2 regions of the Bacillus sp. VA15 genome follow, and region 2 is predicted to be linked to the other one. Evidence: a T-box and tRNA genes for the amino acid it is inferred to sense, from the RefSeq annotation. Region 2 holds a T-box; the other holds one or more tRNA genes.
What was found. A T-box is a leader RNA that pairs with one kind of tRNA and senses whether it is charged. The one in region 2 lies ahead of leuS (leucine--tRNA ligase), so its partner is inferred to be a tRNA-Leu.
Positions count from the first base shown of each region.

Region 1: it has a tRNA-Leu gene. The T-box ahead of leuS (leucine--tRNA ligase) is inferred to sense a tRNA for this amino acid. The anticodon was not compared.

Region 1 covers NZ_JBVQPQ010000009.1:88,471-92,755, forward strand. Annotated here, with positions in the region: gene AC0DBE_RS19560 (Type 1 glutamine amidotransferase-like domain-containing protein) at 44-736, opposite strand; gene AC0DBE_RS19565 (spore coat protein) at 852-1,112, shown strand; gene AC0DBE_RS19570 (hypothetical protein) at 1,165-1,368, opposite strand; gene spo0M (sporulation control protein Spo0M) at 1,508-2,284, shown strand; tRNA gene AC0DBE_RS19580 (tRNA-Leu) at 2,377-2,458, opposite strand; tRNA gene AC0DBE_RS19585 (tRNA-Leu) at 2,739-2,827, opposite strand; tRNA gene AC0DBE_RS19590 (tRNA-Cys) at 2,835-2,905, opposite strand; tRNA gene AC0DBE_RS19595 (tRNA-Gly) at 2,911-2,985, opposite strand; tRNA gene AC0DBE_RS19600 (tRNA-Gln) at 3,034-3,105, opposite strand; tRNA gene AC0DBE_RS19605 (tRNA-His) at 3,115-3,190, opposite strand; tRNA gene AC0DBE_RS19610 (tRNA-Trp) at 3,215-3,288, opposite strand; tRNA gene AC0DBE_RS19615 (tRNA-Tyr) at 3,294-3,378, opposite strand; tRNA gene AC0DBE_RS19620 (tRNA-Thr) at 3,401-3,473, opposite strand; tRNA gene AC0DBE_RS19625 (tRNA-Phe) at 3,479-3,554, opposite strand; tRNA gene AC0DBE_RS19630 (tRNA-Asp) at 3,567-3,643, opposite strand; tRNA gene AC0DBE_RS19635 (tRNA-Met) at 3,705-3,781, opposite strand; tRNA gene AC0DBE_RS19640 (tRNA-Val) at 3,789-3,864, opposite strand; tRNA gene AC0DBE_RS19645 (tRNA-Glu) at 3,874-3,945, opposite strand; tRNA gene AC0DBE_RS19650 (tRNA-Ser) at 3,980-4,071, opposite strand; tRNA gene AC0DBE_RS19655 (tRNA-Asn) at 4,077-4,151, opposite strand; rRNA gene rrf (5S ribosomal RNA) at 4,161-4,276, opposite strand.
Region 2 covers NZ_JBVQPQ010000001.1:26,198-36,499, reverse strand. Annotated here, with positions in the region: gene AC0DBE_RS00180 (ABC transporter substrate-binding protein) at 1-725, shown strand, start outside; gene AC0DBE_RS00175 (carbohydrate ABC transporter permease) at 722-1,633, shown strand; gene AC0DBE_RS00170 (carbohydrate ABC transporter permease) at 1,630-2,460, shown strand; gene melA (alpha-galactosidase MelA) at 2,480-3,778, shown strand; gene AC0DBE_RS00160 (rhodanese-like domain-containing protein) at 3,800-4,111, opposite strand; gene leuS (leucine--tRNA ligase) at 4,227-6,641, opposite strand; T-box leader at 6,751-6,965, opposite strand; gene AC0DBE_RS00150 (DUF4257 domain-containing protein) at 7,069-7,404, opposite strand; gene ytvA (YtvA family blue-light photoreceptor) at 7,798-8,583, shown strand; gene AC0DBE_RS00140 (MDR family MFS transporter) at 8,614-9,807, opposite strand; gene AC0DBE_RS00135 (LMBR1 domain-containing protein) at 9,996-10,302, shown strand, end outside.

The DNA of each region.
Region 1 (4,285 bases), on a different contig from region 2:
ACCAATCGAAAAAAAAGAGGAATATAGAAAATATTCAGCTAATTCAACCCAAATATTTGGCCCGCAGCGGGATTTCAGAAATCTCATGTTCACCCCTCATCACCCGATATGCCTTTGCACCCGGTCTTGAACTCACAGTCTGAAACAGCTGATCAATTATGAAATGGAGAGCCGCTCCATCGTCCGCCGCATAGCCATCGCACAAGAATTCGTTAGATATCAACTGATGGTATATCGGCCTCCGGTTCTTTTCACCGTCATAATGAGGACAAAAGCTCCCTTGCAAAAAACCTAAACTTTTCATACTTGTCAGCGGTCCTGCCGAATCTGTCACTCCTTCTTCAAACCAGCAGATCGCACCGGCACTTAATCCAGCTAAAATCACCCCGTTCTTCCATGCCTCTCTGAGAATAAGATCCAGCCCCCATTCCTTCCACAGCACAAGCATATTCCGCGTATTTCCCCCGCCAACATAAATCACGTCCTTTTCCATAACAAAAGAAATGAAGTCTGTTGTCGGCGGCTTAAATAAGGATAAATGAGACGGCACACAATCCAGTGTTTGAAAAGCATGATAAAACCGCTGAATATAGTTTTGGGAATCACCGCTCGCCGTCGGCAAAAAACAAATGCGAGGCGACTTCCGTCCCGATTGATTGATGATATATTGATCGAGGGACAAATTTTCCGGTTCCATCGAAAAACCCCCGCCGCCCATCGCAATAATCTGTTTCATCATCCCACTCCCCGAAAAAATTTGTTAATCATTATAGCATTTTGTATAAATCCATGAAACAAGGCTAAATACTTCTCAATAGGAAGATCTAAAAGATAAAACCCACTAACAGGCGGTGAAGGCATTGAACGATTTTTCAACCCCAATCATACCTATAATGATTCTTGATTGCTTAACGACAATACAAATCATCATTAAAAAGTACACTGTCGCAATAACGGAAACTGCAAACCCCAACCTCCGAACAGCGTTGCATGATCAATTAGATGCAGCTGTTCATCTGCATGGGGAACTATCTGAACTTCTGATGGAAAAAGGCTGGCTCCTGAGTAAACCATTTCAAATCGATTTGCTTTTATCTTGCAGAGAACTGTAACAAAGTCACAAAAAAAGACGGAATCTCATCTTTCAGATCCCGTCTCTCCCTTTTATTGCTCCACTCTTCTTAAAGCCTCGTTTACCGTTTCTTTTATAAACGCGTCTTCACCGCTTAATCGGTCTAAACTGAGATCGCCGTTTCTCAGCCTTTCGGAAATATTGTTTATATCCTCCTCTACCGTGATTTGCAGCTCACCAGCCAAAAACATTCTGTGTAATTCATCAGCAACCATACTTTCTTTATCCATTTCAATCCGCTCCTTTGCTTTCAATAGTATTCTTAGTCTGTCCCTAGGCCGGACGAATAATAGGTAAAAAGTATGAATCAAATGAATCTTTTTTCTTCCTTCTTACGTATATCTGTTGAGAAAAAGAAAAAGGGGAAGATCTAACATGTCATTTTTTAAGAAGCTTGCAGCAAGTGCCGGTATCGGTGCTGCAAAAGTAGATACAATTTTAGAGAAAGACGCATATTATCCAGGAGAAGAAGTACGGGGAACTGTCCATGTCAAAGGCGGGAAAATCGCTCAGGACATCCGTTATATTGATTTACAGCTTAACACACGGTACGTCATTGTAAAAGACGATGAAGAACACCGGAAATACGCTACAATTCATTCTTTTCAGGTCACTGGTTCATTCACCATTCAGCCTGGAGAAGAGCATCAATTTCCGTTCTCATTCACCCTCCCTCTTGATACACCAATTACTGTAGGGAAAGTAGAGGTCGCCGTGGTGACAGACCTTGATATACAAGGCGGTATCGATAAATCCGATCAAGACCGCATTTTCGTTGAAGCGCACCCTTGGATTGAAAGTGTGCTGGAAGCAATCGAAAACCTAGGTTTCCGTCTTAACGAAGCAGATTGTGAACAAGCGCCCTACTTCCAGCGCCGTCTTCCATTCGTTCAAGAATTCGAGTTCGTTCCGACTTCCGGATATTATCGTCAGATGTTTGATGAATTAGAGCTCATTTTCCTTTTAGACGAAAACGGTTTAGAAATCATTTTCGAAGTCGACCGCAGGGCAAGAGGCCTACGAGGATGGCTGGAAGAGATGTATAATGACGGAGAACAGCTTGTACGCGTCCGTTTCAGCCAATCAGAGCTTGAAGATGCAGAAGAGCTTAAAGAGGTACTAGAAGAGATCATAGACCAATACGCTGAGTGAATGGTAAAAAGGAGCCTCAATTAAGATAGGCTCCTTTTCTTTGATAAAAAATAAAAACCCGTTTCTGTATAAGAAACAGGTTTTTTTCAGTATACCGGTGGTCGGGGTCGAACCGACACTCCAGAAGGAACACGATTTTGAGTCGTGCGCGTCTGCCAATTCCGCCACACCGGCAAGTTTTACGTCGTATCTAACCGACGAATATAAATATATCATGGATCTTACAAAGTGTCAACGTATTTCAAAAAAGTTTTTTTGAAAATATAAAATAAAAAAGGATTAAGAGACTTAACTAAACATAATAACTCAAGCAGCTTTATGATCATGTATCGGAACGTAACTTAGCTGCATAAATCAAAACAATAAAAAAATGATCTACACAAGTAGATCATTAATATGATTAGTTATAATGATAAAACACAAACACCAATTCAACTTACCATGTAAGTAAAATTGGTGCCGAGGGCCGGACTTGAACCGGCACGGTAGTCACCTACCGCAGGATTTTAAGTCCTGTGTGTCTGCCAATTCCACCACCCCGGCAAAAGAAAGGCGACACCCGGATTCGAACCGGGGATAAAGGTTTTGCAGACCTCTGCCTTACCACTTGGCTATGCCGCCGTAATTGGAGCGGAAGACGGGATTCGAACCCGCGACCCCCACCTTGGCAAGGTGGTGTTCTACCACTGAACTACTTCCGCATCTTAAGGGACTTCATACATCATATGCAATTAATATAAAAAGTGAGACTGGGCTAGCTGGATTCGAACCAACGCATGACGGAGTCAAAGTCCGTTGCCTTACCGCTTGGCTATAGCCCAATGATAATATGGGGCGATTGATGGGAATCGAACCCACGAGTGCCAGAGCCACAATCTGGTGCGTTAACCACTTCGCCACAACCGCCATAATCTCAAGATGTCATAAATTTGGCAGGGGCAGTAGGAATCGAACCCACACCGGAGGTTTTGGAGACCTCTGTTCTACCGTTAAACTATGCCCCTATAAATGGTGGAGGGGGGCAGATTCGAACTGCCGAACCCTGAGGGAGCGGATTTACAGTCCGCCGCGTTTAGCCACTTCGCTACCCCTCCACATTAAGTTTTGAAAAAACAGTGCCGGCAAGAGGACTTGAACCCCCAACCTACTGATTACAAGTCAGTTGCTCTACCAATTGAGCTACACCGGCATAGGTGGTGGCTCGGGACGGAATCGAACCGCCGACACACGGATTTTCAGTCCGTTGCTCTACCAACTGAGCTACCGAGCCTTATTATTTAAATGGCGGTCCGGACGGGACTCGAACCCGCGACCTCCTGCGTGACAGGCAGGCATTCTAACCAACTGAACTACCGGACCATATTTGTATAAAATGATTTCGGCTGCACCCTTCGGGCACTTCTTATATCATTTATATATTTGGTTGCGGGGGCAGGATTTGAACCTGCGACCTTCGGGTTATGAGCCCGACGAGCTACCGAACTGCTCCACCCCGCGATGATAATGGTGGAGGATGACGGGCTCGAACCGCCGACCCTCTGCTTGTAAGGCAGATGCTCTCCCAGCTGAGCTAATCCTCCATCATATAATGACCCGTACGGGATTCGAACCCGTGTTACCGCCGTGAAAGGGCGGTGTCTTAACCGCTTGACCAACGGGCCCAGACTTTCAAATGTAATTATGTATAAGTATCAGTGGCGGAGAGCAAGGGATTCGAACCCTTGAGACGGAGTTGACCGCCTACACGATTTCCAATCGTGCTCCTTCGACCACTCGGACAGCTCTCCAATAATGGCTCCGCAGGTAGGATTCGAACCTACGACCGATCGGTTAACAGCCGATAGCTCTACCACTGAGCTACTGCGGAATGAAGTCTGCCTGGCGATGTCCTACTCTCACAGGGGGAAACCCCCGACTACCATCGGCGCTGAAGAGCTTAACTTCCGTGTTCGGTATGGGAACGGGTGTGACCTCTTCGCCATCATCACCAGACAATTTCAG
Region 2 (10,302 bases):
CCGGCTATGACAAAAGCTCATTCGCCCAATATTACGACCAATTCGCTACACCTCTTCTCATCACAGATCCTGCCCATAATGAAAAAAAACAGCTCACCAACGGCACTTTTCATTGGAGCAAATTCACTTATTTATCAGACATCCTTAAACAAATGCAGAAAGAAAAATTGATCAATATTGACGCCGTAACCGCAAAAAAATCACAGCTCATTGAATTAATGGCCCAAAACAAAATCGCCTTTACGATGCAAGGCGGCACGCTTGGCCAAGACGTTGCCCAGATCAATCCGAAGGTCAAGGTCGGCATTATCCCGACACCTGCCATACATGACGGTGATGATCCGATATGGATCGGTGGTGAACGCTACACACTTGCAGCATGGAAAGACTCCCCTCACGTAAAGAAAGCAAAAGAATTCATCGCATTTATGGCCCGTCCCGCCAATGCCAAACAAATGGCTGAAGCCACGTCGCTTCCTTCAGGACTGACCAATGTGAAAGCTGATATTTTCTACGCGAACGACTATGAGCATTATCAAGAAGTCAAAGTCGAGCCTTACTTCGACCGTTTATACCTGCCAAATGGAATGTGGGATGTTCTGGGCACGGCCGGGCAGGAGCTTGCGGCTGACATTTTGACGCCTCAAGAGATTTCGAAGAAGCTGGGAAGAGAATACAAACGACTCCGGGAGCAATCGGAAACACAGGGAGCTGAAGAACAATGAGTGAGATCGCAAGAGACGTTCATGTGAAACAGGTTAAACCGAAAAAGCAGTCCTCACTTTGGTGGATGTATATTCCTGCTTTGCTCTCCGTTCTGGTCTTTATGATTTATCCGTTTGTGAAAGGCACATTGATCACCTTTACGAACTGGAACGGCTTTTCACAAGTCTACCAATGGGTGGGATTCGCGCAATATGAAAGGCTGTTTTCTGATCCTGACACCTGGCACATCTTAAAAAACACGCTGCTTTACGGACTCGGCAGCACCTTTTTCCAAAATGCGGTCGGACTCCTGTACGCCCTGCTCTTGAATCAAAGCATCAAAATGAAAGCGATAACAAGAACAATTGTGTATTTGCCGGTCATGATCAGCCCGCTCATTATGGGCTACATTTGGTACTTTTTCTTCTCCTATGACGGAGGCGCGCTCAACGATTTGCTTGGTGTATTCGGCATCAGCCCGATCAATGCTCTCGCCAGTCCATCGCTCAATCCGTGGCTCATTGTCATGATTAACACCTATCAATATGTCGGGATCGCTATGGTTGTCTACTTAGCTGGCCTGCAAAGCATTCCGAAAGACTATTATGAAGCTGCGCAAATGGATGGCGCGAAACAAGGCCAGCAGTTTTTTAGCATTACGCTGCCGCTGTTAATGCCCTCGATCACGATTAATATGGTCATCAACATTATCGGAGGCTTAAAGCTGTTTGATGTCATTATCGCGCTCACCGCAGGCGGTCCCGGAAATGCGTCACAATCCATGTCCACTTTTATGTACGATTTGTATTTCAAACGGCAGGATGCCGGCTATGCCGCAACACAAGGCATATTTATGGCATTTGTCATTTTGATCATCAGCTTTTGTGCGCTAGCGTACTTTAAAAGAAAGGAGACGGAAATGTCATGAAAGCCGCCCGTTCAAAAAACATGCGGATCATTACGATTCTTGCCGCCATTGTGGCCTGTGCGCATTTTATTCCTTTTTACATCCTTCTGACCACTTCATTAAAAGCAAAAGGAGACTACAGTTCAAAATGGCTGTTTCCAGCCGACATCTCCTTTCACAATTTTTCAGAAGCGTGGGAGCGCGCTTCGTTAGGAAATTCATTTATAAACACCATCATCATCACAGGTTTTTCTGCCTTGTTATTGATTATATTCGGCTCACTTGCCGCCTACCCGCTTGCCCGGCGGGAAACAAAACTGAATAAAGCCGTTTTTGCCTTGCTGATTTCCATTATGATCATCCCTCCGTTAACGTCGATGGTGCCTTTGTATCGAATGGTCGTGGACGCCGGAATGGTCAATACACACGCCATCGCCATTTTGATCAATACAGCGGCTTATATGCCGTTAACCGTATTCTTGTATTCTGGCTTCATCCGTTCGACCATTCCAAAAGAGCTTGAAGAAGCCGCAAGAATAGATGGCGCAGGCATGCTGAAAATCTTTTTTACGATCGTGTTTCCTCTGCTGAAGCCGATCACTGCGACCATCTGTATTATTTCCTGTGTCTTCATATGGAACGACTATCAATTTGCGATTTTCTTTTTACAAGATCAAAAGGTTCAGACATTAACAGTAGCCATGGCAGGGTTTTTCGGAGAAAACGCCAACAATCTGCATTTAGTTGCCGCAGCCGCGCTTATGGCGATGCTGCCGATGGTTATTCTGTTTTTGGCGCTGCAAAAATACTTTATTGCCGGCCTGTCATCCGGAGCGGTAAAGGGATAACATTAAAGGAGGAATCAATATGAAAAAGATTACATTTATCGGTGCAGGGAGCACCATTTTCGCCAAAAATGTTTTGGGAGACTGCTTGTTAACAGAAGCACTGAATGGATTTGAATTCGCCCTTTACGACATTGATCCAAAACGCTTGCAGGAATCCCAGTTCATGCTCGAAAATCTGAGAGACCGCTATAACCCGAGTGTGGCCATCAACAGCTATGATGACAGAAAACTCGCCTTGCAGAACGCAAGCTATGTCATCAATGCGATTCAGGTTGGAGGATATAAACCGAGCACAGTCATAGATTTCGAGATTCCGAAACGGTACGGGCTGCGTCAGACGATCGCTGACACAGTCGGCATCGGCGGGATCTTCAGATCACTCAGAACAATCCCGGTCTTATTTGATATCGCAAAAGATATGGAGGAAATGTGCCCGGATGCGTGGTTTTTAAACTACACAAACCCAATGGCCTCACTTACAGGCGCCATGCTCCGCTATACGAACATCAAAACAATCGGGCTCTGCCACAGTGTTCAAGTGTGCACGAAGGATTTATTCAAATCTCTCGGAATGGAGCATGGCGGAATCGAGGAGCGCATCGCGGGCATCAATCATATGGCTTGGCTTTTGGAAGTCAAAAAAGACGGCATAGATCTATATCCGGAAATCAAAAGGAGGGCAAAAGAAAAACAAAAAACAAAGCATCATGATATGGTGCGGTTTGAATTGATGGATAAGTTCGGCTATTATGTCACGGAATCATCCGAACACAATGCAGAATATCATCCATACTTTATTAAACGGAACTATCCCGAGCTGATCAGCGAGCTGCAAATCCCGCTCGACGAATATCCGAGAAGATGCGTCAAACAGATTCAAAATTGGGAGAAAATGCGGGATGATATCGTCAATAATAAAAACCTTACGCACGAACGCTCAAAGGAATATGGTTCAAGAATTATAGAGGCAATGGAAACGAACGAGCCGTTCACCTTTGGGGGAAACGTCTTGAATACAGGACTGATCACCAATCTTCCTTCAAAAGCGGTTGTGGAAGTGACATGCGTCGCCGACAGAAAAAAAATTACCCCGTGCTTCGCCGGAGAACTGCCTGAGCAGCTTGCAGCCTTAAACCGGACGAATATTAATACGCAGTTGATGACAATTGAAGCCGCTGTTACACGAAAAAAAGAAGCGGTTTACCAAGCGGCAATGCTTGATCCGCATACAAGCGCGGAGCTTTCCATGACTGACATCATCTCCATGTGTGACGATTTATTTGCAGCACACGGCGATTGGCTTCCGGAATACAAATAAAAAAACTAGGGGGCCTCTCCCCTAGTTTTTTGGTTTTGTTTCGCCTTCCCAAGCCATCATGCCGCCTTCAACATTGACTGTTTTAAAGCCCTGCTCATCCAGGTACCTGCAGACATTCATGCTGCGCATTCCTGAGCGGCAGATAAATACGTACTCTTTGTCTTTGTCAAAGGTGTCCATTTTTTCAGGAATATCTCCCATCCGAATATGAACGGCTTGCGGGATCATGCCTTCCGCCACCTCTTCATCTTCTCTGACATCAATTAAATATAGTTCTTCATCCGCCTCAATTTTTTCTTTCAAAACGGCTGTGCTGATTTCTTTTATCTCCAAAGAAAACACTCCTATTCACAATGATCATGTTCAGTATATCAAAGTCAGCTGGACGATTGCTATTTACAGACTGATGAAAAAAATCCCCTTTTGGCAAAGGGGATTTTTTCTAGGCTTAGTTTGCCACAATATTGACAAGCTTGCCAGGCACCGCGATGATTTTTCGAATCGTTTTGCCTTCAAGCTGCTCTTTGATCTTTTCATCTGCTTGAGCAAGCTGTTCCAGCTGTTCTTTCGTCGCATCGGCAGGAACCTGTAATTTCGCTTTTACTTTTCCGTTCAGCTGAACAACGATTTCAACTTCATCATCCACAAGTTTCGTTTCATCATATTCAGGCCAAGCTTCGTATGCAATCGTGCCGGAATGGCCAAGCTTCTCCCAAAGCTCTTCCGCCAAGTGAGGCGCGACAGGAGAAAGAAGCTTCACAAAGCCTTCCATATATTCTTTCGGCAGCTCTGTTGCTTTATACGCTTCATTAATAAAGACCATCAGCTGGGAAATACCCGTGTTGAAACGAAGGCCTTCGTAATGGTCTGTGACTTTCATGACCGTTTCATGATACACGCGCTCCAATGTTTCACCAGCGCCTTCAACGATTTTGCCATTAAGCTCACCGCTGTCTTCAACAAACAGGCGCCATACGCGGTCAAGGAAGCGGCGCGCGCCGTCTAATCCTGATTCAGACCAGGCGATTGAAGCATCAAGCGGTCCCATGAACATTTCGTACAATCTCAGCGTATCAGCGCCGTGAGAAGCAACGATTTCGTCAGGGTTGACGACGTTCCCTTTAGATTTACTCATTTTTTCGTTGTTTTCGCCGAGAATCATGCCTTGGTTGTACAGCTTTTGGAATGGTTCTTTCGTCGGCACTACGCCGATATCATAAAGGAACTTATGCCAGAAGCGGGCGTACAGAAGGTGAAGCACGGCATGTTCTGCACCGCCGATATACATATCAACCGGAAGCCATTTTTCCAATTTCTCTGGTGATGCCAGCTGATTCGGATTGCGCGGATCAATATAGCGCAAGAAATACCAGCAGCTTCCCGCCCATTGCGGCATTGTATTCGTTTCTCTTCTTCCTTTTTTACCTGTCTCAGGATCTGTGACTTCCACCCAATCTTTAATGTTCGCAAGCGGTGATTCGCCTGTTCCGCTCGGTTTGATTTCATCCGTTTTCGGCAAAATCAGCGGCAGCTCCTCTTCCGGCACAGCCGTTGATGTTCCGTCTTCCCAATGAATGACCGGAATCGGTTCGCCCCAATAACGCTGACGGCTAAAGAGCCAGTCGCGCAGACGGTACGTCACTTTCTTCTCGCCGTTTTTCGTTTCTTCCAGCCAAGCGTTCACTTTCTCAATCGCTTCCTGCTTGTTAAGGCCGTTCAGAAAATCTGAGTTCACATGCTCGCCGTCGCCAGTGTACGCTGCTTCCTCAACATTTCCGCCTTTCACGACTTCCTTCACCGGAAGGCCAAATGTTTTGGCGAATTCAAAATCACGCTCATCGTGGCCAGGAACAGCCATAACAGCACCTGTTCCGTATGAAGCAAGAACGTAATCCGCAATCCAGATCGGCAATTTTTCTCCGTTTACAGGATTGATCGCATAAGCTCCTGTGAAAACGCCTGTCTTTGTTTTCGCAAGATCTGTACGCTCAAGATCACTCTTTGATTGAATTTCTTTGATATATGCTTCAACAGCTTCTTTTTGCTCTGCCGTTGTGATGTTTTCCACCAATGCATGTTCCGGAGCAAGCACAGTGTATGTAGCGCCAAACAGCGTATCTGGTCTTGTCGTAAACACCGTAAAGGATTCAGCATGTCCATCTACAGTAAAATGAACGTGTGCGCCTTCAGAACGGCCGATCCAGTTGCGCTGCATATCTTTAATGCTTTCCGGCCAGTCAAGCTCTTCCAAGTCTTCAAGAAGCCTGTCCGCATATGCTGTAATTTTCAGCATCCACTGCTTCATCGGGCGTCTCTCTACCGGATGGCCGCCGCGTTCGCTCTTGCCGTCAATAACTTCTTCGTTGGCAAGAACCGTACCGAGAGCAGGGCACCAGTTTACAGGCACTTCGTCAACGTAAGCAAGGCCTTTTTCGTAAAGCTTTAAGAAAATCCATTGCGTCCATTTATAGTATTCAGGGTCAGTCGTATTGATTTCACGATCCCAGTCATATGAGAAGCCAAGCGACTGAATTTGGCGGCGGAAATTATCGATATTCTGCTTCGTAAACACAGCAGGATCGTTCCCTGTGTCAAGCGCGTATTGTTCAGCCGGCAGGCCGAATGCGTCCCAGCCCATTGGATGTAGGACATCATAGCCCTGCATGCGCTTCATGCGGGACAGGATATCCGTAGCTGTATATCCTTCAGGATGGCCGACGTGCAATCCCGCTCCTGACGGATAAGGAAACATGTCCAGCGCGTAAAATTTTTGTTTTTCATTATTATCAAGAGTGGCAAATGTTTTGTTTTCGAGCCAATATGTTTGCCATTTCTTTTCTATCTCTTTGTGCTGAAAACTCAAAGTAAAAACCTCCTTCTGATTGAATACGGCGTTTATGGTTCAAGTATTGACGGGAAGGAGAGGATTATATTCAGAATATTCCCAAACTAAAAAAAACTCCCTCATCCCTAAAAGGGACGAGAGACTTTCGTTTTCCCGCGGTACCACCCTCGTTAGCGCGGCATGCGCCGCACTCACTTGATACTTTTAACGCAGTTATGCGTCAGCGGCTTTTCACCGCTGCAACTCTGAGGTGAGTTCGGAAACAAACTTGATTGACTTTCACCAGCCGTCAACTCTCTGCAACAATATCTGCTTCTTACTGCTCCTCTTCATTGTTCTTATCGCAACCGTAATCTTAACTGTATTTTATAGAATTCTGTTCATAAGTGCAAGCAGGTTTGTATACAATGGGAATGTACCCTGAACGGGCGAAGATTGAGGACAATTATTCGGGTGGAGTTTTGGTTTGACGTTTGGACTCGGCCGGTTCGCCTCCGCTGTTCATTTCTCTCACAAAGTCAAAACTTCTGAGAACAGCTTCACCGCCGTAGCCTGAGATAATGGATAAGATGACAAGTTGAATTCCTGAATCGGGGTCAGCGGATAATACAAGTAAAATGGAAGCTGTCATTCCGATAAACCAATCTTCCAAAAATCCAAGGTAGATAAACCGCTTCGTCATTCTGGGCTTCTCCAGCCTGCCTCTCTTTTTCACATGACCGAGAATCCCCATGATTCCTCCAATTACACAAGCAATAAGTACCTGATGCAGCATCTTCATCATCACCTTCCTAAAGCCCTTATTTCGTAAAGCGACTTCAGGCCATCCAGCCCCCTTAAACGATTCCGATGATTTTCGATATCTACATACTGGCAAATCTGAAAAAAGCTTGTTTCTTCCATTATATGTGAACACATGATCGGTAAGCTTGATGCATTGGATTCATTTTTCACCCAGTGACATTGACCTAGTCACTCATTTAGCTACTTCCGTTCATATGTTCAATCTCTGTTCTTATTTTTAGTGTATACGAGGACAAGCCTTGATGACAAACAACAAACTGCGCTTGCTTGAATCAGAACATGTGTTGTGCTACGGTTACTGTAGAATTCATTAAAAAAAGGGGAATACCAGGCTTTCGCACAGTTAGCTGACAGCCTAAGGGGGATTTATATGGCTAGTTTTCAATCATTTGGAGTACAAGGACAGCTGGAAGTCATCAAAAAAGCGCTTGATCACGCGCGAGTCGGTGTGGTAATTACAGATCCTGCACTTGAAGATAATCCTATTGTCTACGTAAACCAAGGCTTTGTTCAAATGACCGGCTATGAAGCCGGAGAGATTTTAGGAAAGAACTGCCGCTTCTTACAGGGGAAACACACAGACCCCGCTGAAGTAGACAACATCAGAATCGCTTTGCAAAATAAAGAACCGGTTACCGTTCAGATCCAAAACTACAAAAAAGACGGAACGCTGTTCTGGAATGAATTGAGTATTGATCCGCTGGAGATCGAAGACAAGACCTATTTTGTCGGAATTCAAAAAGACATCACCCAGCAAAAAGAGTATGAAAAACTTCTCGAGGATTCCCTCACAGAAATTACTGCACTTTCAACGCCTATTGTCCCGATTCGCAACGGCATTTCGGCCCTTCCGCTAGTCGGCAACCTGACAGAGGAGCGATTTAATTCCATCGTCAGCACATTGACGAATATCTTATCAACATCCAAAGATGATTATTTGATCATTGATTTATCAGGATTAGCCCAAGTAAATGAACAAACCGCCGACCAGATTTTCAAGCTGAGCCATTTGCTGAAATTGACCGGAACCGAATTAATCATTACTGGCATTAAGCCAGAATTGGCTATGAAAATGAATAAACTGGACGCCAATTTTTCATCGCTGAAAACATATTCAAATGTAAAGGATGCCGTTAACGTGCTTCCGATTATGTAAAAAGATCCCGCTCATCCGGCGGGATCTTTATTATGAAGAGATTGATGCTTGCTTATTTGTTTCTTTAGCCGGTTTTATCCGTTTGTCATATAAAAGCGTCGTGGCAATACTGATCAACAGCAAAACCAAAAGAGATAAGACAAGAGCCTGAATGCCGAAATGATCGACAAGCAAACCGCCGAACAACGGACCAATCATTCTGCCGCCTGTCGCCGCGCTGTTGACAAAGCCTTGGTAAAATCCTTCCTTCCCTTTAGGGGCAAGCTGGTTGGCAATCGTCGGCACCGCAGGCCAGACAAGCATTTCCCCTATGGTCAGGATCACCATAGCAGCCAGAAACATCGGGAAATGCTTTGCCGTCAGCAGCATGCTGAAGGATACAATGAAAATGATAAATCCGATGACCATTTGCGCTTTCAGCGACTCCGCCCATTTTTTCACTACAAAGCTGACAAGCGGCTGGCCAAGCACAATTAAAATCCCGTTAACCGTCCACAGCACGCTATATAAGGAAAGAGATATTCCAATGCTTTGTGTGTACGAAGCAATTGTGGTAGACCACTGAGAATAAGCCAGCCATCCGAGTACATAGCCGCTGCTTAATATGATAAGCGCAGCAAATTTTGCTTTGCCGTTTACGGCATCATAATCAAGCACCGATGTTTGAGACGCATCCTTCGTCTGAATATTTCGAAATCCGAAATATACGATAAAGAAAAAGGCCAGATACAATGCAGCATTCGCCAAAAATACGTATGAAAATGAGAAAGATGCCACGACTCCGCCAAGTGCTGACCCAACGGCCACACCCGCGTTTTGCGCAACATATATCGCATTAAATGCCTTCCTTCCCCCTTCAGGCCACACCGATCCAGCCATTGCGTAGCTGGCCGGAAAAACAACACCGGAACCAAAGCCCACAATCGTCAGCAGCACAATATAGGCCGGCCACTCATGAAAAAAGACAAGGCCCATCAGGCTTGCTAACGTAATCGCAATCCCAAGCATAATCGATTTAAAGCCGCCGATTTTATCAAACAAAAAACCGCCGCATAAATTTCCTGCCACACTGGCGCCGGAATTCAGCATCAGCACAAGTCCGGCTACTGTTAATGACTTTCCTAAATGATTATGGATATAAATCGTATTCAGCGGCCATAAAAAAGAAGCACCCGTCACATTAATAAACATTCCAATGATTAAAATTTTAAGAGCACGCGGCACACTAATCCCCCTTTCTTACCTAAAAAAGCTCATGAAAAAAACGAAACCTAAAACGGCTCCGTACGAATCGAGTTATCATAGCACATTCATTCTATCTGTCTATCTCACATTTTTCAACTGATGAGCGTGAAAAAATCTAACAAATATTGTTCAGAAAATGTAAAATAAATAGAAAAAGGGGGCATTTTATGGAAATGACATTAGCATTTTTAGGTTTTCTTGCATGTCTCATTTCGCTTGGCTATGGATTGTATCACCTCGTCAGATATGTGCTGAAAAAGGAAAAACGTTTCTCTAAGAAACTCTTTTGGCCGCTTTTGATAGGATGCCTGGTGCTGCTCTTCACCGGAGCAGGATTGTCAGAACCTGATGCTGCTGCAGCAAATGCTGAGAAAAAATATTCAGCGCTAAACGCCGAATATAAAAGTCTCACAAAAGAGCATGAAGCACTTGAGAAAGAATATAAATCTGTGAGCTCTGAAGCAAAGAAATTGA